DNA from 4 places in the Knoellia sp. B-D-2 genome. Region 1 is predicted to be linked to each of the others. Evidence: predicted binding sites of a transcription regulator. Region 1 holds the regulator's gene; each other region holds the start of a gene.
The links. Region 1 encodes LexA, which represses DNA repair genes until DNA is damaged. Its sites were predicted from a motif close to TCGAACANNTGTTCGA; they were not measured.
Positions count from the first base shown of each region.

Region 2: a site for LexA is predicted at 2,055-2,070, ahead of AC3EU2_RS11890 (HNH endonuclease signature motif containing protein). Genes of this name have one in related genera too.
Region 3: a site for LexA is predicted at 2,276-2,291, ahead of AC3EU2_RS14390 (alpha-ketoglutarate-dependent dioxygenase AlkB). Genes of this name have one in related genera too.
Region 4: a site for LexA is predicted at 2,227-2,242, ahead of AC3EU2_RS17805 (DUF6504 family protein). Genes of this name have one in related genera too.

Region 1 covers NZ_CM173189.1:182,140-187,562, reverse strand. Annotated here, with positions in the region: gene AC3EU2_RS00870 (ComEC/Rec2 family competence protein) at 1-481, shown strand, start outside; gene AC3EU2_RS00865 (LysR family transcriptional regulator) at 542-1,480, opposite strand; gene AC3EU2_RS00860 (hypothetical protein) at 1,617-1,805, shown strand; gene AC3EU2_RS00855 (Sir2 family NAD-dependent protein deacetylase) at 1,855-2,730, shown strand; gene lexA (transcriptional repressor LexA) at 2,735-3,481, opposite strand; gene AC3EU2_RS00845 (LysM peptidoglycan-binding domain-containing protein) at 3,666-4,070, shown strand; gene AC3EU2_RS00840 (VOC family protein) at 4,253-4,717, shown strand; gene AC3EU2_RS00835 (winged helix DNA-binding domain-containing protein) at 4,794-5,423, opposite strand, start outside.
Region 2 covers NZ_CM173189.1:2,503,149-2,508,571, forward strand. Annotated here, with positions in the region: gene ligD (non-homologous end-joining DNA ligase) at 1-408, opposite strand, end outside; gene AC3EU2_RS11890 (HNH endonuclease signature motif containing protein) at 509-2,041, opposite strand; gene AC3EU2_RS11895 (PadR family transcriptional regulator) at 2,217-2,561, shown strand; gene AC3EU2_RS11900 (hypothetical protein) at 2,563-3,240, shown strand; gene pcrA (DNA helicase PcrA) at 3,321-5,423, shown strand, end outside.
Region 3 covers NZ_CM173189.1:3,043,589-3,049,011, reverse strand. Annotated here, with positions in the region: gene AC3EU2_RS14405 (isoprenyl transferase) at 1-432, opposite strand, end outside; gene recO (DNA repair protein RecO) at 429-1,154, opposite strand; gene AC3EU2_RS14395 (GNAT family N-acetyltransferase) at 1,267-2,166, shown strand; gene AC3EU2_RS14390 (alpha-ketoglutarate-dependent dioxygenase AlkB) at 2,312-2,935, shown strand; gene AC3EU2_RS14385 (WS/DGAT/MGAT family O-acyltransferase) at 2,951-4,387, opposite strand; gene AC3EU2_RS14380 (alpha/beta fold hydrolase) at 4,389-5,363, opposite strand; gene AC3EU2_RS14375 (alpha/beta fold hydrolase) at 5,360-5,423, opposite strand, start outside.
Region 4 covers NZ_CM173189.1:3,753,555-3,758,977, reverse strand. Annotated here, with positions in the region: gene AC3EU2_RS17820 (polyprenyl synthetase family protein) at 1-530, opposite strand, end outside; gene metF (methylenetetrahydrofolate reductase [NAD(P)H]) at 602-1,510, shown strand; gene AC3EU2_RS17810 (YbaK/EbsC family protein) at 1,649-2,170, opposite strand; gene AC3EU2_RS17805 (DUF6504 family protein) at 2,295-2,612, shown strand; gene AC3EU2_RS17800 (SAV_6107 family HEPN domain-containing protein) at 2,618-3,064, shown strand; gene AC3EU2_RS17795 (DNA polymerase III subunit alpha) at 3,061-5,423, shown strand, end outside.

The DNA of each region.
Region 1 (5,423 bases):
CATACCGCTGTCCGTCCTGGCTGCCGGCGACCGGCTCACCTTCGGTGACGTCACCGCGGAGGTGTGGGCGCCGGCGCGACGCATCGCCGCGGGGTCGGTGCCCAACAACGCGAGCGTGGTCCTCGCCGTCCACGTCGGCGCGGTCGACGCCCTCCTGCTCGGGGACGTCGAACGCGAGGCGGCGCACGACCTGCTTCTCCGGCTCCGACGTGACCCGTCGATGGCCGCCGTCGCGCAGGATCTCGACGTCGTGAAGACGCCGCACCACGGGAGCGCGAACCTCGATGCCGGGCTCATGGCCGCCGTGCGTGCGCCGGTCGCCGTGGTGAGCGTCGGGGAGGACAACGACTACGGACACCCGACGGCGGCGCACCTGACGATGATGCAGCGCAACGGGTATGCCGTGCACCGCACCGACGAGCGCGGCCACATCGCCCTCGTCGAGCGTGACGGCCGGATCGAGGTGGTCACCGAGAGGTGAGCCCCCCTGCACCACAGGGGCGCCGGCCCGACCGCCTCGGCGCCAGAGGGTGCCGACGGGTCAGCGGACGGCCGACTGCGCGGCCTTCTTCGTCGCCGCGTCGGCGCTCTCCACGAGCGCGTCGAGGGTGGCCCTGACGGCAGGGACCCGCTGCAGGTCCGGGGTCGTCACGGCGACGATGTGGCGCCGCGACGCGGGGGTCATCGGCAGGGCGACGACGTCCTCGTGGTGGACGGTCCTGAGGATGAGGTCGGGGATGACGGCGATGCCGAGGCCCTCGGCGATGAGCCCCATGACGGCGACGTAGTCCTCGGTCTCGTAGGCGACGTCCGGCACGTAACCGGCGGTGCTCGCGAGCTGCAGGAGGTGGCCACGGCACCGGGGGCAGCCGGCGATCCAGGTCTCGTCCTCGAGCGCGGCCATGTCGACCTTCGTCGAGGTCGCCAGCGCGTGCGTGCGGGGGACGGCGAGCAGGACCTCGTCGTCGAGCAGCGGGGTGGTGACGAACGCCTCGAGGTCCTCCTCCCCGCGGCCGAGGTCCGTTCCCTCGTAGACGAACGCGACCGCGAGGTCGCACTCACCGGCGCGCAGCGCGGCGAGCGACTCGCGCGGCTCGCCCTCGCTGAAGGTGATCGAGACGCCCGGGTGCTTCGCCTTGACCTTCGCGAGGGCCTTGGGGACGAGCGTGGCCGAGGCGGACGGGAAGGCCATGAGGCGCACGCGTCCGGACCGGAGCCCGGCGATCGCGGCCACCTCCTCCTCCGCGGCGTCGAGGGCCGAGAGCACCGGACCGGCGTGCCGCGCGAGCACGGCGCCGGCCTCGGTGAGGCGGACGCTGCGGCCCACGCGCTCGACGAGCGTCGTGCCCGTGCGGTTCTCGAGACGGCGGACCATCTGCGAGATGGCGGGCTGGGAGTAGCCGAGGGAGAGCGCCGCCGCCGTGAAGCTGCCTTCGTCGGCGATGGCGCGCATGACCCGGAGTCCTGCGGCATCGATCATGCGGCCATCCTATAACCAGAAGTTATCGAGATCCATCGGGACGGTTCAATCCCTGATGTCGCACGCCCACGGGCGCGCGGCGGCGACGCTCGTCCCTCGGGTGTATCAGCGGCCGAGGTGCGCCCTCCTGATGGGCATGAGGACGACGAACCGCCGGCGGACCGCCCGCCGCAGCCACCACCCGGACGTCACGTGCGACGGCCTCGGGCGGTGGCACTGGAAGTGCGCGTGCGGCGCCGGCTCCTACGGCGGCTCCTCGGCGGTGGACTGGCGCTGGATGCTCACCGCCGCCCTGGTCCACCAGAACGCCTGCCCCGGCGAGTGACCTCGCGTGACCCTGGGGCGACGTCAGGACGACCACTTACGATGTCGGGGTGAGCCCTGAGGTGTCGGTCCGCGAGGTCGCGTCGCTGCTGCGCGAAACCGGCCCGGCGCTCGTCCTCACCGGTGCCGGCATGTCGACCGAGAGCGGCATCCCCGACTACCGCGGCCCCGACGGCAACCGCCGGGTCACGCCGATGTCACACCAGGAGTTCACGGCGACCAGCGAGGCGCGGCAGCGCTACTGGGCGCGCAGCTTCATCGGCTGGCAGCGCTTCAGCGCGGCCGAGCCCAACGACGGCCACCTCGCCGTCACCGACCTCCAACGCGCCGGGGCGCTCGGAGCCGTCATCACCCAGAACGTCGACGGTCTGCACCAGGACGCCGGCACCCGTGAGGTCATCGAGCTGCACGGGTCGCTGGCCGAGGTCGTCTGCCTCACCTGCGAGGGCCGGGTCGACCGCGGTCTGCTCCAGGCGCTCATGGACGACGCCAACCCCGACTTCGCCTCACGCGCCCTCGGGGCCGTGGTCGACGGCTCCCGGGTGAGCAGCCAGATCCGCCCGGACGGCGACATCGTCCTCGCCGACGACGCCGTCACCACCTTCGTCACGCCCCGGTGCCTGGCGTGCGACGCCGACACCCTCAAACCCGACGTCGTCTTCTTCGGCGGCGCCGTCCCCAAGCCCCGCGTCGAGCAGTGCTACGCGCTCACCGAGGCGGCGTCCGCACTCGTCGTCCTCGGGTCGTCGCTCAAGGTGATGAGCGGCTACCGGTTCGTTCGGCGGGCGGCAGCACGCGGCATACCCGTCGTCGTCATCACGAGGGGCCCCACACGCGGGGACGCCGAGACGACGCACCGGATCGATGCGCCGCTCGGCGTCACACTCGCCGCGCTCACCCGTGCCGTCCAGGCCCAGGTGGCGTGACCCCTCAGATCCGGCGCAGGACGGCCGTGACCTTGCCGAGGACCGTCGCGTGGTCGCCGTCGATCGGGTCGAAGGCCGGGTTGTGCGGCATGAGCCAGACCTTGCCGTCCTTGCGCTTGAACGTCTTGACCGTCGCCTCGTTGTCGAGCATCGCCGCGACGATGTCGCCGTTGTCGGCGCTCGGCTGCTGCCGGACGACGACCCAGTCGCCGTCGCAGATTGCCGCATCGACCATCGAGTCACCGACGACCTTGAGCAGGAAGAGCGAGCCCTCGCCGACGATCTGCTTCGGCAGCGGGAAGACGTCGTCGACCATCTCCTCGGCCATGATCGGCACGCCGGCGGCGATCCGGCCGAGGACGGGCACGTAGCTCGCCTCGGGCCGCGCGTCGCCCGAGCCGGTCGGGTCGAGGTCGGCGTCCACGTCGTCCGGGGTGGCGCCACCGCGGTAGCCGCGGATGTCGCTCGGGGTGTCGGGGGAGATGACCTCGATCGCCCGTGGCCGGTTGGGGTCGCGCCGCAGGTAGCCCTTCTTCTCGAGGGCGTGCAGCTGGTGCGAGACCGAGCTGGGGGAGGTGAGGCCCACGGCCTGGCCGATCTCGCGCATGCTCGGCGGGTAGCCGCGGCGGTCGACCGAGTTGCGGATGACGTCGAGGACCTTGCGCTGCCGCACCGTGAGCGTGCCGTCGCCGGGGTCGCGGTCAGGCAGCTGGTGGACGTCGGCGTCGGGGGGGCCGCTCTTGTCGCTCATCTCGTCTCCTCTGAAACCAGTGGTGTCAGTGGTGCCTGATTGGCTTCCTGACATGACCACAGCGTACGGAGTTCGGGCGGACGGATCAAACACCTGTTCGACGCGTGTCTTGAAGTCCTCGAACATCCGTGCTAGACATCGTACAGACGTTCTATCGAACGTTCTTTCGACCCAGGAGGACTCCATGAGTGCAGCAGCGGCCCTCGACGGCACCGCGGCGGGGTATGCCGTCCCGCTCCCGATGCGTCGCCCGGAGCGTCCGCGCCTCGTCCTCGTCCCCACCGGCGAGGCCGTCACCGTGGCTCCCCGGCCGGCCCTCCGGCTGACCCGGGGCGGGCGCCTGGCCCTCACGAGCACCGTCCTGCTCATCGCCCTCGTCGCGGCGTTCGTCGGCCTCACCGGGGGCGCCGCGGCCTCCTCGACCCCGGAGCGCATCACCGTCGAGCAGGGCCAGACGCTGTCGGAGATCGCCGCCGAGCACATGACCGGCACGTCGATCGCCTCGGCCGTCGCCGAGCTGCAGCTGGCCAACGGTCTCAGCAGCGCCCAGGTCCGCGCCGGCCAGCAGATCGTCATCCCGCAGGGCTGACGACCACGACTCCGAGCCGCTTCGACCCCGGCTCGGTCCTGAGTCCATGGCAGAGCCTCGACCCCTCGCCGACTCAGTACGAAGGGCGCCCCGCGGACAGCTGCGCGGGGCGCCCTTTGCGTTTTGCCCGGTCCGAGGGCGCGCCGCGGAACATCGGCGGCGGCGCCGCCCTTGACCTTGGCATGAGCACCGAGAGCACCGAGCGCATCCAGAGGGTGAGGCAGCTGCGGGTCGTCGTCGAGGCGGCCGACTACGACGAGGCGGTGCGGTTCTACCGCGACGTCCTCGGCATGGACGAGATCGCCGCGTTCTCCGAGGGTGGTGAGGACCGGGTCGCGATCCTCGAGGCTGGTCGGGCGACCTTCGAGATCGCCAGCCCGGCGCACAAGGTCGCGATCGACGCCGTCGAGGCCGGCGGGACCCCGAGCCCGCGGATCCGGATCGCGTTCGAGGTCGACGACGCCGAGCGGTCCACCCGCGACGCCGAGGACGCCGGCGCGACCGTCGTCGCCGAGCCGGTCCTCACGCCGTGGAAGTCGCTCAACTCCCGGCTCGAGGCACCCGCCGACCTCACCGTCACCCTCTTCGAGGAGACGGCTGAGTCGCACGAGCGCGCCCAGCGAGAGGGCTTCGACACCGCCGGCTGATTCGCGTGCCGTTTCGCGCCCGGCGTGTCGCGTGCCCAACGGGGGAATTGGCGAGTTGGGGACGGGGAGCGGGGGGTCAGGGGCTGGTGAGGACGAGGTCGAGGGGGCGCTCGTGGAAGGCGGCGAGACGCTCGGCTGCCTCGGCGATGCCGTCGCGTTCGGCGGCGGTGAGGTCGACCTCGGGTCGCACCGTGACGACGGCCTGCTTCGGCCCCACCGTGCGCTTGAAGGTGCCGACGTCGTGTCCGTCGACGACGACGATCCCGCCACCGGCCTCAGACATCAGGCGCGTCCGGTCCGCGTCGCGGTTGCGACGGAGGAACCCCGTGCTCGGGTAGGTGAGGGCCGCCTCGTCGAACGTCGACAGGAGGTAGGCCCGGTGCGGCCGGGTCGTGCGCGCCGACACCGACGGGTCGAACCACAGGGTCTCGTCCTGGCACTCGACCTGCTCGAGCGGGCGCGAGGACCGCAACGTCGCGGAGGTGGTGAGCTCGGCTGTGGCGGAACGGATCTCGGTGAGCGTCATGCCACTCCACCGCTGCAGGTCGCGTTCGGAGGCGGGTCCGTGCCCGGCGTAGAAGCGGTGGGTCAGCTCGACGGCGGCCTGCTCGCGGGACCACCCGTCGGAGTCCGCGCGCGCGACGACGTCGTCGACGAGGGCGTAGGTGTGCTCGACCCCGCGCGGCGGCCCCGAGCAGATGACCGA
Region 2 (5,423 bases), 1.5 Mb from region 1:
CTTCTCGGTGTCGGCCCGCCGGCTGTTCCACGGGTGGAACTCGACGGTGCTCATCTGGACGGCCCAGACGATGTGCGCGAGGTCGGTGGGGCACAGCTCGTCGGCGTGCAGCCCGTAGCGGGGGAAGTGCAGCCGGACGGTCTCCAGCCACGGCGGCGCTCCGCGGGGGACGCGCTTCTGGTGGACCTTGTTCCCGTCGACGCCGTCGGGGAAGCGGTGCAGCATCGTGGGCCGCTCGCGCAGGGCGTTGAGGATCCCGGCCCCGACGGCGATGTAGTAGTTCGCGAGGTCGAGCTTGGTCTCGCCGCGGGCCGAGAAGTACACGCGCTCGGGACTCGACAGCCGGATCTCGTGGCCGGCCACGTCGAGGTGGACCGGTTCCCCGAACTCACCCTTGCGAGAAGCCATGCACCACACCGTATGCCGTCGGCCCACCGTCGCGGGGCGCGACGGCCGCGGTGGCCGCCAGGGCAGCCGGGGCAGCCTGCGCAGCCGTGACGGTTGCGGCTCAGGCCGTGAGGTCCCAGGCGTCGGCGTCGTGGTCGGCGAGGAACTCGTCGGCGATCTGCTGCAGGACGTGCTCGGGTGGCTGGCCGGCCCAGGGGTCGGGTGGCCCGGTGTCGAGGCGATCGACGCTCCGTCGCCTGCGCCTCATCTGCTCGAGGCGGCTCGACAGGACGCGGTCGTAGGAGCCGCGGGTGAGGTCCCAGCTCACGGCTCGACCGTGCTCGTCGGGGGGATGCACGGTGGCGACGAGGCGTCGGTCGTGGACGAGGGTGTGGTGTCGCTGGCAGAGCAGGGCAGCGTTGCCGAGATCGGACGTGCCGCCGTCGGCCCAGTGCACGAGGTGGTGCGCCTCGGTCCAGCCGGACGGCATGTCGCAGCCGGGGAAGGAGCAGCCCCGGTCACGGTGCCACAGGGCCCGGCGCTGGGAGCGGGTGAAGAGGCGGACGGCCCGGCCGAGATCGAGGACCTCGCCCTCGGAGCCGAGCACGACGGGGATGACGTCGGCGTCGCAGGCGAGCCGGCGCATCGTGGCCGGCGCGAGGATCGTCTGCTGGGCTCGCGACACCATGACCCGGCCGGATCCGGTCGGAGCCTCGCTGCCGGCGGCGCTCAGGTCGCCCAGCCCCATGGAGACGTGAACGGTCGTGGCCGCTCCGCCGGGTGGGCCGTCGGCGGCGTCCGCGCGAGCGGCCCGGGCGCAGATGGCGGCCAGGGCCTCGACTCGGCGCTGTCCCGCGGGGCGCAGGTCTCGCTCACCGGTCTGGTCGTTGGGGGCTGGCCGGGACAGTGGACCGATCGCGGCCTCGAGGGTGGCGGCCTGTTCCGGCGTCATCGCCATCCGGTACTCGGTGACGTCGCCGTCGGCGACCTGCGGGCTCGACAGGTAGGCGCCACTGCGGAGGCGCCGGTCCTGGTCGTCGAGCTCGCCGGCCCGGCCGTGGGCGGCGAGGAGGCTCGTCCGGATCTTCTTCGCCTCGACCGCGCCCCACTGCACCCCGTGGTCGAGGATCGCCGTGGCCACGGTGGACACCGCCTCCGGAACGAGCAGCTCCTTCATGCGCGTCACCTCGCGCAGAGCCGTGAGCGCCAGCGCCGGTGCGACCTCACCGGTGACGACCCGGGCCCAGACGACGCCCTCGGCACGGGTCGGGTCGGCATACGCTCCGGCGTCCGGCCCGTGGCTGCTCCACAGTCCTCCCGGCGCGGACGTCGCGACGTCCTGGGCCAGGGCTGCGACCTGCCCGGCACCGGCCTGCCGCAGCGACGGGGCGTGCTCGCGCACCCATCCGTGCAGCGACCCCGCCCCACGCCGAGCGGCGCTGAGCTCGCCCCGGTGGAACGTCTCCGCGGCGACCCGTACCTGCGCGGCCCCCGCCCGTGCCCTCACCTCGTCGGCCAGCGTCATCAGGTCCGCCAGCTCGGGACCGCTCACCCGTGCCAGGACGTCGCCCACGGCCGCGCTGTCGAGCACGTCCCGCGCACCCGTGAGCGCAGCGCGAAGCGCGTCGACCGGGGTTGCGGGGGCTGGATCCATGCCTCCATTGTCGTCGAACGCACGTTCGATGTCAATGCCTTCGACCCACGGAAGATCGACGAATCAACAAGTGCTGCAACGGTTCCCGTCGTCTCCGACGGGTCGCTCGAGTCTCGCCGCCATGGTGTGGAACGACTAGTTGACATCACCACCTAGATGGGACCACCATCTAGCCATGGCACGAGCGGTGGTGCGCGAGGACAGGCAGAGCCAGTGGCTCAAGGGCGTCCTCGACCTCGCGGTGCTCGCGGTCCTGTCCCGGGAGACGTCCGTGTACGGCTACCTGCTCATGGCCTCGCTCGCCGAGGCGGGGTTCGAGGGGATCAAGGGCGGGACGATCTATCCCCTCCTCGGGCGGCTCGAGGACGAAGGGCTGGTCCGCAGCGAGTGGGTCACCGGCACGTCGGGACCGCCGCGCAAGTACTTCTGGCTCACCGGGGCCGGCCGGGCCGAGCTCGAGGCCGGGCGCGCGGGGTGGCGCGCGTTCTCCGCCACGATGACCACGGCTCTGGAGGGCTGACATGACGACGTCGAGGCTGCACTACGTGAGGGAGCTCGCCGAGCAGCTCCGGATCAACGGGGTTCCCGAGGCCCGGGTCCGGGAGATCGTCGCCGAGGTCGAGGGCCACGCGGCGGTGACCGGCGAGGACCTCGTCACCACCTTCGGGCAGCCCGTCGACTACGCGGCGCAGTGGCGACCGCTGTCGCCGAGACGGTGGATGGGGCAGGTCCTGCTGGGCGCGGTCCCCGCCCTGGGCGTGGCCTCGGGTGTGAAGGCGATGTTCGCGGGGGGAGAGTGGTCGAGCGCCGTTGCCGTCGACCGGTCGGACCTGACCGGCTTCCTCGTGCTGTTCGCCGTGATCGGTCTCGTGCCATGGACGGTGGGCCTCACGGAAAGTCGTCGCCGAGCCGCGGCGCTCGGCAGCACCACCACGCCGTCGGTGTGGCCCTACCGGGTCGCGGTCCCGGTCGTCTTCGGAGTCGTCGTGGCTCTGGTCACCTGGGCCCTCAATGGTTCCGCGTCGACCCTGCTCATGGAGGTCCCCCGGTGGGTGCTCGCGGTCGTCGGCGTCGTCGGGGTCTCCAGCGTGGTGCTCCTGGGTCCGGCCCCCAACAGCGCCGGCCAGCTCCCGGATCGCCCCTGGGCGCCACCCCACTCGTGGAGGACGAGGGTGCGCCGGGCGTTCATCAACCGGTAGCCACTGGCGCGGCTGCCCTGCTGGGCAGACCGTGGACGAGGCGGGGCCTGTGAGCGCCACGACGTAGGGTTGGCGGTGAGATGAGCACCCTTTTCGACGGTCTGGACTTCGGCGACGCCGGGGCCCCGAACGACCCCGCGACCGCCCCCACGACCGATGCCGGCGCGCACGAGAGCGCGCACGCGGCCCTCGTCAACGCCGCCGGAGTCCCCTCGTGGGCGACCTCCGACGACCAGGCCCCGCCGGAGCCCGCCTGGGGTGCCCGCCCGCAGGACGCCGACGCCCTCCTCGAGGGTCTCAACCAGGAGCAGCGCGAGGCCGTCCTCCACGCCGGCGGCCCGCTCCTCATCATCGCCGGCGCCGGCTCAGGCAAGACCCGCGTCCTCACCCACCGCGTCGCCCACCTCCTGGCGGCCCGCGGGGTCCAGCCCGGCCAGGTCCTCGCCATCACCTTCACCAACAAGGCCGCCGCCGAGATGCGCGAGCGCGTCCAAGAGCTCGTGGGGCCGCGCGCCAGGGCGATGTGGGTCATGACGTTCCACAGCGCGTGCGTGCGGATCCTGCGCCGCGAGGCCGACAAGGTCGGCATGAAGTCGACGTTCTCCATCTACGACGCCGCCGACAGCCAGCGGCTGATGTCGATGGTCATCCGCGACATGGACCTCGACCCCAAGCGTTACAACCCCCGCACGTTCAGCCACCAGGTGAGCAACCTCAAGAACGAGCTCGTCGACGAGGAGACGTTCAGCGCCCGCGTGGGTTCGGAGCCCAGCGCCGAGAACCCCGGTGGCACCCATACGGAACGGCTCCTCGCAGAGGCCTACACGGCATACCAACGTCGTCTGCGGCAGGCGAACGCCCTCGACTTCGACGACATCATCATGCTCACCGTCCACATGTTCCAGGCATTCCCCGACGTGGCCGAGCACTACCGCCGGCGCTTCCGCCACGTCATGGTCGACGAGTACCAGGACACGAACCACGCCCAGTACCAGCTGATCCGCGAGCTCGTCGGGCACGAGGGCAGGCGGCAGGAGCACGCCGTCGAGCCGAGCGAGCTCGTCGTCGTCGGTGACGCGGACCAGTCGATCTACGCCTTCCGCGGCGCGACGATCCGCAACATCGTCGAGTTCGAGGAGGACTACCCGGACGCGAGGACGATCCTGCTCGAACGCAACTACCGCTCGACCCAGACGATCCTCACGGCCGCCAACGCCGTCATCTCGCGCAACGAGTCACGCCGCAAGAAGAACCTGTGGACCGACTCCGGCTCGGGTGCGCCGATCGTCGGCTACGTCGGCGACAACGAGCACGACGAGGCGTCGTTCGTCGCCCGCACCATCGACAGGCTCCATGACGAGCACGGCGTCAAGCCCGGCGACGTCGCCGTGTTCTACCGGACCAACGCGCAGTCCCGCGCCCTGGAGGAGGTCTTCGTCCGCGTCGGCCTGCCCTACAAGGTCGTCGGCGGGACCCGGTTCTACGAGCGCCGCGAGGTCAAGGACGCGCTGGCCTACCTGCGCGTCCTGTCCAACCCGGCCGACACGGTCAACCTCCGTCGCATCCTCAACGTGCCCAAGCGCGGCATCGGCGACCGGGCCGAGGCCGTCGTCGCCGCCCTGGCCGAGCGCGAGCGCATCTCCTTCGTCGAGGCCCTGGGCCGCCCCGAGGACGCCCCCGGGATCGCCACCCGCTCGATCACGTGCATCAAGGGGTTCACGGCGCTGCTCGAGGACCTCGGCAAGGTGCGCGACGACGACGAGGCCGGGGTCTCGGACCTGCTCGAGGCCATCGTCGAGAAGTCCGGCTACCTCGCCGAGCTGCGCGCCAGCCACGACCCGCAGGACGAGACCCGGATCGAGAACCTCGCCGAGCTCGTCGCCGTGGCGCAGGAGTTCGACGAGGCCCGCGCCGAGACCGGTGAGGTCAACTCGCTGGAGGACTTCCTCGAGCAGGTCTCGCTCGTCGCGGACGCCGACGAGATCCCCGACTCGGCCGAGGCCGAGGAGCAGGGCGTCGTCACCCTCATGACGCTGCACACCGCCAAGGGCCTGGAGTTCCCCGTCGTCTTCCTCACCGGCATGGAGGACGGCACCTTCCCGCACCTGCGCTCGCTCGGCGACCCCAAGGAGCTCGAGGAGGAGCGGCGCCTCGCCTACGTCGGCATCACCCGGGCCCGCGAG
Region 3 (5,423 bases), 1.0 Mb from region 1:
CAGGGTGAGGCCGGTGTTGTGCCGGGTCAGCTCCTGCGCGACCTCGAGCTCCTTGATGACCGAGGACCACAGCCGCGGGCGCCGCCCCACCCAACGCATCCGCACGCCCCACTCGTGGAGCTGGTCGCGCCGCCGACGGATGACGTCGCGGTTGAAGCCCATGAGGAAGCGCACCTCGTCTGGGCTGCGCTTCCAGTTCTCGGTCGAGAAGGCGTAGGCCGACAGGTGGGTCACCCCGGCCTCGATGGCCCCGGCGACGACGTCGAGCAGGGCGGCCTCGCCCGCCTCGTGCCCCTTGGTCCGCGGCAGCCCCCGCGCGTTGGCCCAGCGACCGTTGCCGTCCATGACGATCGCGACGTGACCGGGGACCTGGGCGGCGGGCACGGCCGGCGGCCGGGCGCCGCTCGGGTGGGCGAAGGGGCGGCTCGTCACCGCTCCACCATACGGAGCGAGCGCACCCCGCGTTCGAGGTGCCACTGCAGGAACGCGGTCGTCATCCCGCTCCCCTCGCGGCGGTGCCGGGGGTCGGACGCGTCCGCGACGAACCAGTCGCCGGCGAGCAGCGCCGCGAGGAGGCGGAGCGTCTCCGGCGCGGGCGCGGACGACCCGGGCGGACGGCATACGGAGCAGACGGCGCCACCGGACACGACGTGGAAGGCGCGGTGCGGACCCTCCGACCCGCACTTGGCGCAGTCGTGGAAGCTCGGCGCCCAGCCGGCGATCGCGAGCGCGCGCAGGAGGTAGGCGTCGAGGACGAGGTTGGGGTCGTGCTCCTTGCCCGCGAGCGAGCGCAGCGCGCCCGTGACGAGGAGGTACTGCTGGAGCGCCGGCTCGCGCTCCTCGGTGAGCCGGTCGCACGTCTCGAGGACGGCGTTGGCGGCCGTCCACGCGCCGTAGTCGCGCGAGACGACGTCACCCCACGACTCCAGCGTCTCGGCCTGGGTCACCGTGTCGAGGGTGCGGCCCTCGTAGCACTGGAGGTCGACGAGCATCCCCGGCTCGAGCCGGGCGCCGAAGCGGGACTTGGTCCGGCGCACCCCCTTGCCGACGGTGCGGACCTTGCCGAGGCTGCGGGTGAGCACCGTGATGATCCGGTCCGCCTCACCCAGCTTGTGGGTGCGCAGCACGATCCCCTGGTCACGGTAGAGCGGCACCCCACCAGTCTCCCCCGCGGTGCCGACAAAGCCGGTATGCCGTGCCGCTCCCCCCGGTGCCCGTCGCCGAAACCGGAGGCGCCGGCCCCGCGGGTGCGGCATCCTCGAGGTCATGAGCGAGCTGCCCGCCGGCCTCACCGCCCGACCCTGCCGACCGACGGACGCCGCGGACGTCTTCGGGGTCTTCGCGGCCGCCGAGGAGCACGACACCGGAGAGGTCGCGGTCGAGCTCGAGGACATCGAGGGTGACTGGCAGCGCCCCAGCTTCTCCCTCGAGCGCGACAGCATCGCCGTCCTGGACGGCGACGTCATGGTCGCGGCCGGAGAGGTCTACAAGGGGCGGCGCGCCGAGATCTCCGTCCACCCCGACCACCGGGGCCGCGGAATCGGGACCTGGCTCGTCGCGTGGGCCCGGGAGGCCGCGGCCCGCAACGGCGGCAGCGTCGTCGGCCAGAGCGTGCCGGCCGGAGGGGACGCCGAGCGGATGTTCCAGGACCTCGGCTACGAGCGCGGATGGACGTCGTGGGTGCTGGAGGTGCCCGAGGGGGCGGCGATCGAACGCCAGCCGTTGCCCGAGGGCTACGCCCTGCGGGACTTCGTGCCGGGCGAGGACGACGAGGTCACCTACCGCCTCGTCGAGGACGCCTTCAACGAGTGGCCCGAGCGCCAGGCCTCCTCCTTCGACGACTGGGCGGCCAACACGCTGCGCCGGCCCGGGTTCGAGCCCTGGCAGATCCGCCTCGTCACGGACCCAGCGGGTACCCCCGTCGGGACGGCGTTCCTCATCCAGGCCGGCGAGTTCGGCTACGTCGACCAGCTCGCCGTGCGCCGCGACCAGCGGGGCCGCGGCCTGGCCCGGGCGCTGCTCGTCGACGCCTTCGAACGCGCCCGCGCCCGCGGCGCAGTCCGCAGCGAGCTGTCGACCGACTCGCGCACCGGAGCGCTGGGGGTCTACGAGAAGGTGGGGATGGTCGTGACGAAGACCTACCACCACTGGCAGACCACCCTCTGAACAGCACGGGCCTGCCCGGCACACACCGCGGTGGGCGATCCCGCCACGCGAGGAAGCGGGCGGCCCGCGGACGTGGGCGACGCTGACGATCCGACTCGCGGCCATGGACTAGAACACGCGTTCGACTTGCGCTATCGTCGGCGTCATGGACGCGGTCCTCCAGCACTCGCTCTTCGACACCGGCGACGCCATCGAGCTCGGCCGGCTGGCGCCGACCCGTACCCTGCTCTCGCGCGGCGCCTGGGTCGACTACCAGCCCAGCTGGCTGACCGGCGCCGACCTGCTCTTCGACGCGCTCCACCACGAGGCGCCGTGGACGGCCGAGCGGCGGGAGATGTACGACCGGGTCGTCGACGTCCCGAGGCTGCTCGCGTTCTACGACGAGGGTGAGCCGCTCCCCCACCCGGCCTTGGCGCAGGCGCGAGACGAGCTCTCGCAGCGGTATGCCGCCGAGCTGGGTGAGCCGTTCGTTTCGGCCGGGCTGTGCCTCTACCGCGACGGGCGCGACTCGGTCGCCTGGCACGGCGACCGCATCGGTCGGGCGCGGGACGCCGACACGATGGTGGCGATCCTGTCGGTGGGGTCGGCCCGCTCCCTCATGCTCCGGCCGCGCGGCGGCGGCTCGTCGATCGGCTTCTCGCTGGGCCACGGTGACCTCGTCGTCATGGGCGGGTCCTGCCAGCGCACCTGGGACCACGCCATCCCGAAGACGGGCAGACCGGTGGGACCACGCATCTCGGTCCAGTTCCGCCCCCGCGGCATCCGCTGAGGGCCCGGCGCACCGTCAGGCGCGTGCGGCCTCGACGAGCAAGGCCAGCTCACGGCCCAGGTCCGCCATGACCTCGTCGACGTCGGGCATGACCTCCCGAGCCACCGTGATCCCGAAGTGGAGCTGGTCGAGGTAGCCGATGAGGGTGATGTTGAGGGCGACGCCATCGGTGACCACCGAGACCGGGTAGTGGGCCAGGAGCTGGGCCCCGGCGAGGTAGACGGGGATGTTGGGTCCGGGAACGTTGGAGATGACGACGTTGAACGCCGGCAGCCGGTGCAGGACCCTGCTCGCGAACGTCACCCGTGCCACCCGGGCCGTCAGGGCGGGCGGGGCGAAGTCGGTGACCTCGTCGACGAGGCCCTGGGGGATGAACGCCTGCTGCGACTTGGCCACGGCCGTGGCCCTGCGGGTCACGCTGAGGCGCTCGACCGGGTCCTCGACGTTCGTGGGCAGCGCGGCGAGCATGGCCGACACCTTGTTGCCGGGCTGGTCCGACGCATCCGAGCGGATCGACACGGGGACCATCGCCACGAGCGGACCGTCAGGAAGCGCGTCGTGCGCGATCAGCCAGGAGCGCAGGGCACCGGCGCAGATCGCCATGACGACGTCGTTGACCGAGACCCCGAACGTGTTCTTGACGAGCTTGACGTCGGCCAGTGACAGCGAGCCGAACGCGAACCTGCGGTGCGGGGAGATGGCGACGTTGAAGGGGGTCTGGGGCGCCACGAGCGGCGTCGGGGACGTGAGGACCTGTCCGTCCGCCTCCCCCGCGCGACCCGCACCGACCCAGGCAGCCACGACCGGTCCGACGATGGGTCCCATTGCGGGGATGGCCCGGACCGCCCGGGTCGCGATCCTCGTCACCTCGACCGGACGCCAGGCCAGCCTGACCAGACCTCGGGCGCCGAGCACGGAGCGTCGCGGCTCCGGCCGGGGTGAGAACGGGGCGGGTTCCGGGACGCCGTGGGCCTCGGGCGAGAGGTCGAAGAGGACCATGAGCAGCTCGGCGCCGCTCACCCCGTCGATCGCCGCGTGGTGGACCTTGGTGTAGAGCGCGGTCCGACCGCCCGTGAGACCGCTGATGTGGTACGCCTCCCACAACGGCCGAGCACGGTCGAGGGGTCGGGCGTGGATGCGGGCCACCTGTTCGGCGAGCTGCTCGTCCGACCCGGGCTCGGGCAGGGCGAGCTCCCTCAGGTGGTAGCCGATGTCGAAGTGGACGTCGTCGACCCAGACCGGCTGGTCGATGCCGAGCGGGACCGTCATGAGCCGTTGCCGGAGGACCGGCACCGCGCCGATGCGTGACTCGAGGAGGGCGGTGAGGTGCGCCAACGTCAGCGCGGGGGAACCCTCGCGGGCGTCGAGGATGCTGAGTCCCCCCACGTGCCCCGTCGAGGTGGGTGTCTCCAGCGCGAGGAAGGCGGCGTCCAGACCCGAGAGCCGTCGCATCTCAGGCCCTCGCCCCGATGACGTCGACGAGCCACCCGCGGACGAGGCGGACGATCTCCCCCGGCACCTCGAGCTGGGGCGTGTGACCGACACCCGCGAGCTCGACGTAGGTCCATCGCGGGTTGTCGCGGGCGACCCGGCGGGCCGCGTCGACGTGGACGAGGCGGTCCCGGTCACCCTGGATGAGCAGGACCGGTTCCTCGAGCCCGGCCAGGAGGCGCGCGTAGCGCCTTCGCTGCCCCAGCAGGAGGAGCAGCGAGCGGGCGGCGCCGGTGAAACCTCTCTCGAGGTCGCCCTGGCCCGGGTCGGCCGCGCGCGCCCTCGCCAGTGCCGCGAGCTCCCTGAGGACCGCGGCGTCGATCCGGGTCGGGTCGGCGAAGCAGAGGGAGACCAGCTGTCCGACGAGGGCCTCGGGCGTCAGCCGCGCCCGGTTGCGGCGCATGGCACCCTCCGCGACCCTCGGGATGGCGAACAGTCCGAACCGGGCGGCGACCCGCGGGTCCGGCCTGGCCGCCACGAGGGGCAGCGCCGGGTCGACGAGGACGGTGGCCCGGACCAGGTCCGGCCGGCTCGCGGCGACGAGCGCACTGACCATGCCGCCCATGGAGTTCCCGACGAGGACGACCGGTCGACCGACGACCTTCTCGATGAAGGCGATCACGAGGTCCCGGTTCGAGATGACGCTGGTCGGACGAGGGAAGCCCGGGGTCATCCCGAACCCCCGCAGGTCCATGGCGAACACCGACCGGTCCCTCGCCCAGTCCGGCGCCACGAGGCACCAGTTCAGGTGGCTGCCGCCGAGCCCGTGGACGAGCAGCAAGGGGTCGGTGTCGGTGCGGCCGGCGTCTCCCCACCGCACCCAGTGGACCGGACCCCCGTCGAGGTCGGAGACGAAGCCGGTCGCCCCGGTGTCACCGGTGAACGACCAGGGTGCGGGTCCGGTGCGCACGGCGGGCTCGACGTCGTGTGCCGTCACGTGATGCTCCCGTAGAAGGCGCGCAGGGCGCGCGGTGGGTCGAAGGGCTCGACCCGGCCC
Region 4 (5,423 bases), 290 kb from region 1:
TCGAGGAACTGGCCGGCCATGAGCTGGGTGCGCATCCGGTCGAACACCTCGCGACCGCGGGCCACGTCCTCCACGCGGAGACCGGAGGTCGCGACGAGCTCGTCCGTCCAGCTGAGGCAGAGGTTGCCCGCGAGGATCGCGCCGGCGAGGCCGAACCGCTCGTCGTCACCGCCCCAGCCACGCTCGGTGTGGGCCGCTGCGAGCGCGCGGTGCGCGGCCGGCATACCTCGCCGTGTGTCGGAGTCGTCCATGACGTCGTCGTGGATGAGTGCGGCGGCCTGGAAGAACTCCATCGCCGTCGCGAGCCGCACGAGGGCGTCGGAGTCGGGCCGGCCGGCCGCGCGGTGGCCCCAGTAGAGGAAGGCCGCGCGCAGGCGCTTGCCACCCGCGAGGAGGGACCCGATGCGATCGAGGAGGTCGGTGACGTCGGGGCCGATCTCGTCGAGGACGCCGCTCTGGTGGCGCAGCTCCGCGTCGATGCAGGCCTGGACGCGGGTGCGCAGATCGGCCTCGTCCAGCGGGCTGGTCACGAACGCTCCTCGCATCTCACGGTGTGTGTGGCCCGAGCCTACGGCCTGCCCGCTGGACTAATCTCACCCGCATGGAACCCCGCTCCATCCCGGCTCTGCTCGCCGGCGAACGCCCCTCGGTGAGCTTCGAGTTCTTCCCGCCCAAGGACGACGCGTCCGAGGCGGCGCTCTGGGACGCCATCCGCCGGCTCGAGCGCGTGCGGCCCGACTTCGTGTCGGTGACCTACGGCGCGGGCGGCTCGACCCAGGACCGGACCGTGCGCGTGACCGAGCGCATCGCCCGCGAGACGACCCTCACCCCGCTCGCCCACCTCACCTGCGTCGGCGCCTCCGTCGAGGACGTCCGTCGGGTCGTCGGGCAGTATGCCGCGGCAGGCGTCCGCAACATCCTCGCCCTGCGCGGCGACCCTCCGGGCGACCCCGGTGGGGAGTGGGTCGCCCACCCCGACGGGCTCGACCACGCGACCGACCTCGTCAGCCTCATCCGCACCCTCGGCGACTTCACGATCGGGGTGGCGGCCTTCCCCGACGTGCACCCGGCGTCCCCGGGTCTCGACCACGACGTCGAGATCATGGTGCGCAAGGCCGACGCGGGAGCGTCCTTCGCCATCACCCAGATGGTCTTCGACGCCGACAGCTACCTGCGGCTGCGCGACCGGGTGGCGCAGCGCCGCGACCTGCCGATCACCCCCGGTCTCATGCCGGTGACCAACCTCCGGCAGATCACGCGCATGTCCGAGCTCATGGGCATGCCGCTGCCGCCGGCCGTCGTCGACCGCCTCGAGGCCGTGAGCGACGACGCCGAGGCGGTGCGCGCCGTCGGTGTCGAGATCGCCACCGAGCTGGCCCAGCGGATGCTCGCCGAGGGTGCGCCCGGCCTGCACTTCATCACGATGAACCGGTCGACGGCCACGCTCGAGGTCCACGACAACCTCGGCCTGTCGGCGGGCGCGCGCCGAGCGGCGACCCGCGTCACCTGAGTACGACGGCACCACCGACCTGAGTATCCGTACTGATCCCCACACCACCCGTTCGAGCCAGAGTGGTCACGCGGCCGCGTGGCCGGGTCGGCGAGTGTGGAGGGGCGCTCGTCATCCCGGCGACGCGGCCGTCTCGGGTCAGTCGACCTCGATGGCCTTACCGCTCGTGATCCGCAGCAGCTCGTCGTAGGTCGTCTGGAACACCGAGTGGCTGTGCCCGGCCGCGGCCCACACGTGGTCGTGGCTGCTCAGCGTCACGTCGACGACGGTGCGCACGGGAGCGGGGTGGCCGACGGGGGCGACCCCGCCGATGGCGAAGCCGGTCCACTCACGCACCTGTTCGGGGGTCGCCTTCTCGACGGCGGCGAGGTCGAGGAGCCCGGCGATCCGGTCCTGGTCGACCCGGTGGCCGCCGGACGCGAGGACGAGCAGGGGCTCGACCGACCCGTCGTGGTGGTGCCCCGCGAAGACGAGGGAGTTGGCGATCTCGGAGGGCGTGATCCCGAGGGCGTCGGCGGCGGCGCGGGCCGTGCGCACGGCGTCCGGGAGGTAGCGCACGGTCGTCCGGACGTGGTGTTGCGCAAGGGTTTTCAGGACCGCGGCCACCGACGGGTGCTCGCTGAGGTCACTCTGCGAGAGGGGGTCGCCGGGGTGGCTCATGCCGCCAGCGTAGGGGCTTGACGCCACGCCGTTGGGTGGTTGTACAGTGGAGGAGTTCGAACAGATGTTCGAACTATTGGGACGCCCGTCCCACCCACCCCATCCTGCCTGAGGAGGCCATGTCGTGGTGCGCCGGTACGAGGATCCCGTCGACGTCCGGGTCGAGGCGGGGACGCCCGACCCCACGGGTTCGCTCGCCGTCCGGCACCGCCCCCGCGCGTTCCTCTGGCACGGCCGGATCCTCGTCGTCCGGGAGGTCCTCGACCACTGGAGCGAGCGCCGGTCCTGGTGGCGCGACCTGGGCGACCTCGGTGAGCGGCCCGAGCGGCACGTGTGGCGGGTCGAGGCCGGCAGCGCCGCCGGCACCGGTGTCTACGACCTCGCCTCCGACGCCGCCGACGGCTGCAGCGCCCCCTGGGTCCTGCTCCGGACCCAGGACTGAGCGCCGTGAACGCCGGTCCCGCGCTCGCCCTCCTCGAGCAGTCCCGCCAGTGCCTCGCGGAGGCGTATGCCGCAGAGCTCGCCGCCGTGCGCCTCGTCACCTCCCAGGACGCCGCGATGCGGGCCGCCGCGGCCCTCGTCGCAGGCCGGGGGACGCGCGGGCCCCAGGACCTCTGGCCGCTGCTCGCGGCCCGGACCCCCGAGCTCGCCGAGTGGGCCGAGGTCTTCGCGCTCGCCGCGACGCGCCGTCAGCAGCTCGAGACCCTCTGCCCCGAGCTCGTCTCGGGGGAGCGCGGCACGCACCACCGGTGCACGGTCCGGGTGCCGGTCCGCGAGGCCGACGACCTGCTCCGTGCCGCCGAGACCTTCGTCGAGCTCGTCGCCCACACCCTCGGCATGCCGCGGGCGGAGCGCACCGCCCGTCGTCTCGCCGCCGTCCGGGAGAGCGCGTGAGCGACACCGACTTCGTCCACCTCCACGTCGCCTCCGGGTTCTCGATGCGCTACGGCGCCTCGACGCCGCAGGATCTCGTCGACCGGGCGGCGGCGCACGGCCAGCACGCGCTCGCCCTCACCGACCGGGACGGCCTCTACGGCGCGGTGCGCTTCGCGATGGCCTGTGGCCGGGCCGGCATCTCCCCGATCCTCGGCGTCGACCTCGCCGTGGGGGAGCCTGCGGCGCAGGGGCGCCGGGCGCCCAGGGCGCGGGCGCCGGTGCGCGGTGGCGCGGTCGTCGACCTCCGGCTGCCCCGGGTCACCGTCCTCGCCCGGGGTCGGGGGGCCGGCATCGAGCGGGGTCTCGGCTGGGCGGCCCTGTGCCGCCTGGTCACCGACACCCACCTGCGGGGGGAGCGGGGCACCCCGGTGACCCTGCCCGACCTCCTCGCCCGCTGGGCACGCGGTGGGGTGCGACGCGAGGAGTGGGCCCAGGAGCCGGAGCCGAGCCGGCTGCGGGTCCTCCTCGGCCCCGACTCCGACGTCGGGCGTGCCGTCCTCGCGCGCCGACCGGCGCAGGCGCGGGCACTGCTCGAGCGGTGGCGCGCGCTCCTGCCCGCCGAGGCGCTCGCGGTCGAGATCGTCATGGGCGGCGGGCCCGAGGGGTCGCCCGGGTCGCGGGCCCATTCGCGACGCATGCTGGGTCTGGCCGACGACCTGCGGGTCCCGGCCGTCCTCACCGCCGCGGTCCGGCACGCGACCCGTGACGGCGTGCGCACCGTCGACGTCCTCGACGCGGCTCGCCGGCTCGTCGTCCTCGACTCCCGGCACCTCGACCGGGTCACCGACGCCGGTCACCTCGCGAGCAGCGAGGAGATGTGGACCCGCGCCCTCGAGGTCGCCGGCGACCACGACCGCGCCGCCCGGCTCGTCGCCACCACCCGGGCCGTCGCCGGGGAGTGCGTCCTCGACGCCCGCTCCGACCTCGGCATCGGCGCCGTCCACCTGCCCGAACCGAGCATCCTCGGCATCGACCCCGGCGACGACCCGCAGCGCGTCCTCACCGAACGCTGCCGTGCCACGGTCGGCGCCCGCTTCCCGAGCGTCGGTGACGCGGGACGGCATACGGTGCTGTCCCGTCTCGACGACGAGCTGCGCGTCATCGCCGACCTCGGCTACCCCACCTACTTCCTCACCGTCGCGGAGGTGACCGACCTCATCAAGGCGCGCGGGGTGCGGGTCGCCGCCCGCGGCTCGGGGGCCGGCTCGCTCGTCAACTACCTCCTCGGCATCAGCGGGGTCGACCCGATCCGGCACGACCTGCTCATGGAGCGCTTCTGCTCACCGCTGCGGGCCGAGCTCCCGGACATCGACGTCGACGTCGAGTCGGCCCGGCGCACCGAGATCTACCAGGCGATCCTCGACCGCTTCGGCGGCGACCGGGTGACGTGCGTGTCGATGATGGACACCTACAAGGTGCGCCACTCCATCCGGGACGTCGGCGCGGCGCTGGGGATGCCGCCGGTCGAGGTGGACGAGATCGCCAAGGCCTTCCCGCACATCCGGGCCAGGGACGCCCGCAGCGCCATCGCCGACCTGCCCGAGCTGCGCTCGCGCGGGCTCGACGCGCCCCGGCTCGACACCTTCTTCGAGCTCGTCGAGCGGCTCGACGGGCTGCCCCGCCACATCGCCCTCCACCCGTGCGGCGTCGTCCTGTCCAACGCCGGGCTGCTCGACCGCACCCCGGTCGAGGCGAGCTGGCTGGGCTTCCCGATGAGCCAGTTCGACAAGGACGACGTCGAGACCCTCGGGCTGCTCAAGCTCGACGTCCTCGGGATCCGCATGCAGTCGGCGATGGCCCACGCCGTCGCCGAGGTCAGGCGGGTCGACGGCGTCGAGGTCGATCTCGACGACGAGGCGCAGGTGCCGCTCGACGACGAGGCGACGTTCCGGCTCATCCGATCCACACACACCCTCGGCTGCTTCCAGATCGAGAGCCCGGGGCAGCGCGAGCTCATCGGCAAGTTCGGGCCGGAGCGGTTCGGCGACCTCATCATCGACATCTCGCTCTTCCGACCCGGGCCGGTGAAGTCCGACATGATCACGCCGTTCCTCGAGAGCCGGCACGGCTGGAGCAAGCGACGGCTGCTGCACCCCTCGCTCGAGCCGGCGCTGGCCGAGACCGAGGGCGTCGTCGTCTTCCACGAGCAGGTGCTGCGGATCGTAGCCGAGACGACGGGGGTGACGCTCGCCCAGGCCGACGAGGTGCGCCGGACGATGGGGACGTCCCACGGGCAGGCCGAGATCGAGGCGTGGTGGCGACCGGCGGCCCGCGCCCGTGGCTACGCCCAGGCCGACGTCGACCGCATCTGGGAGGT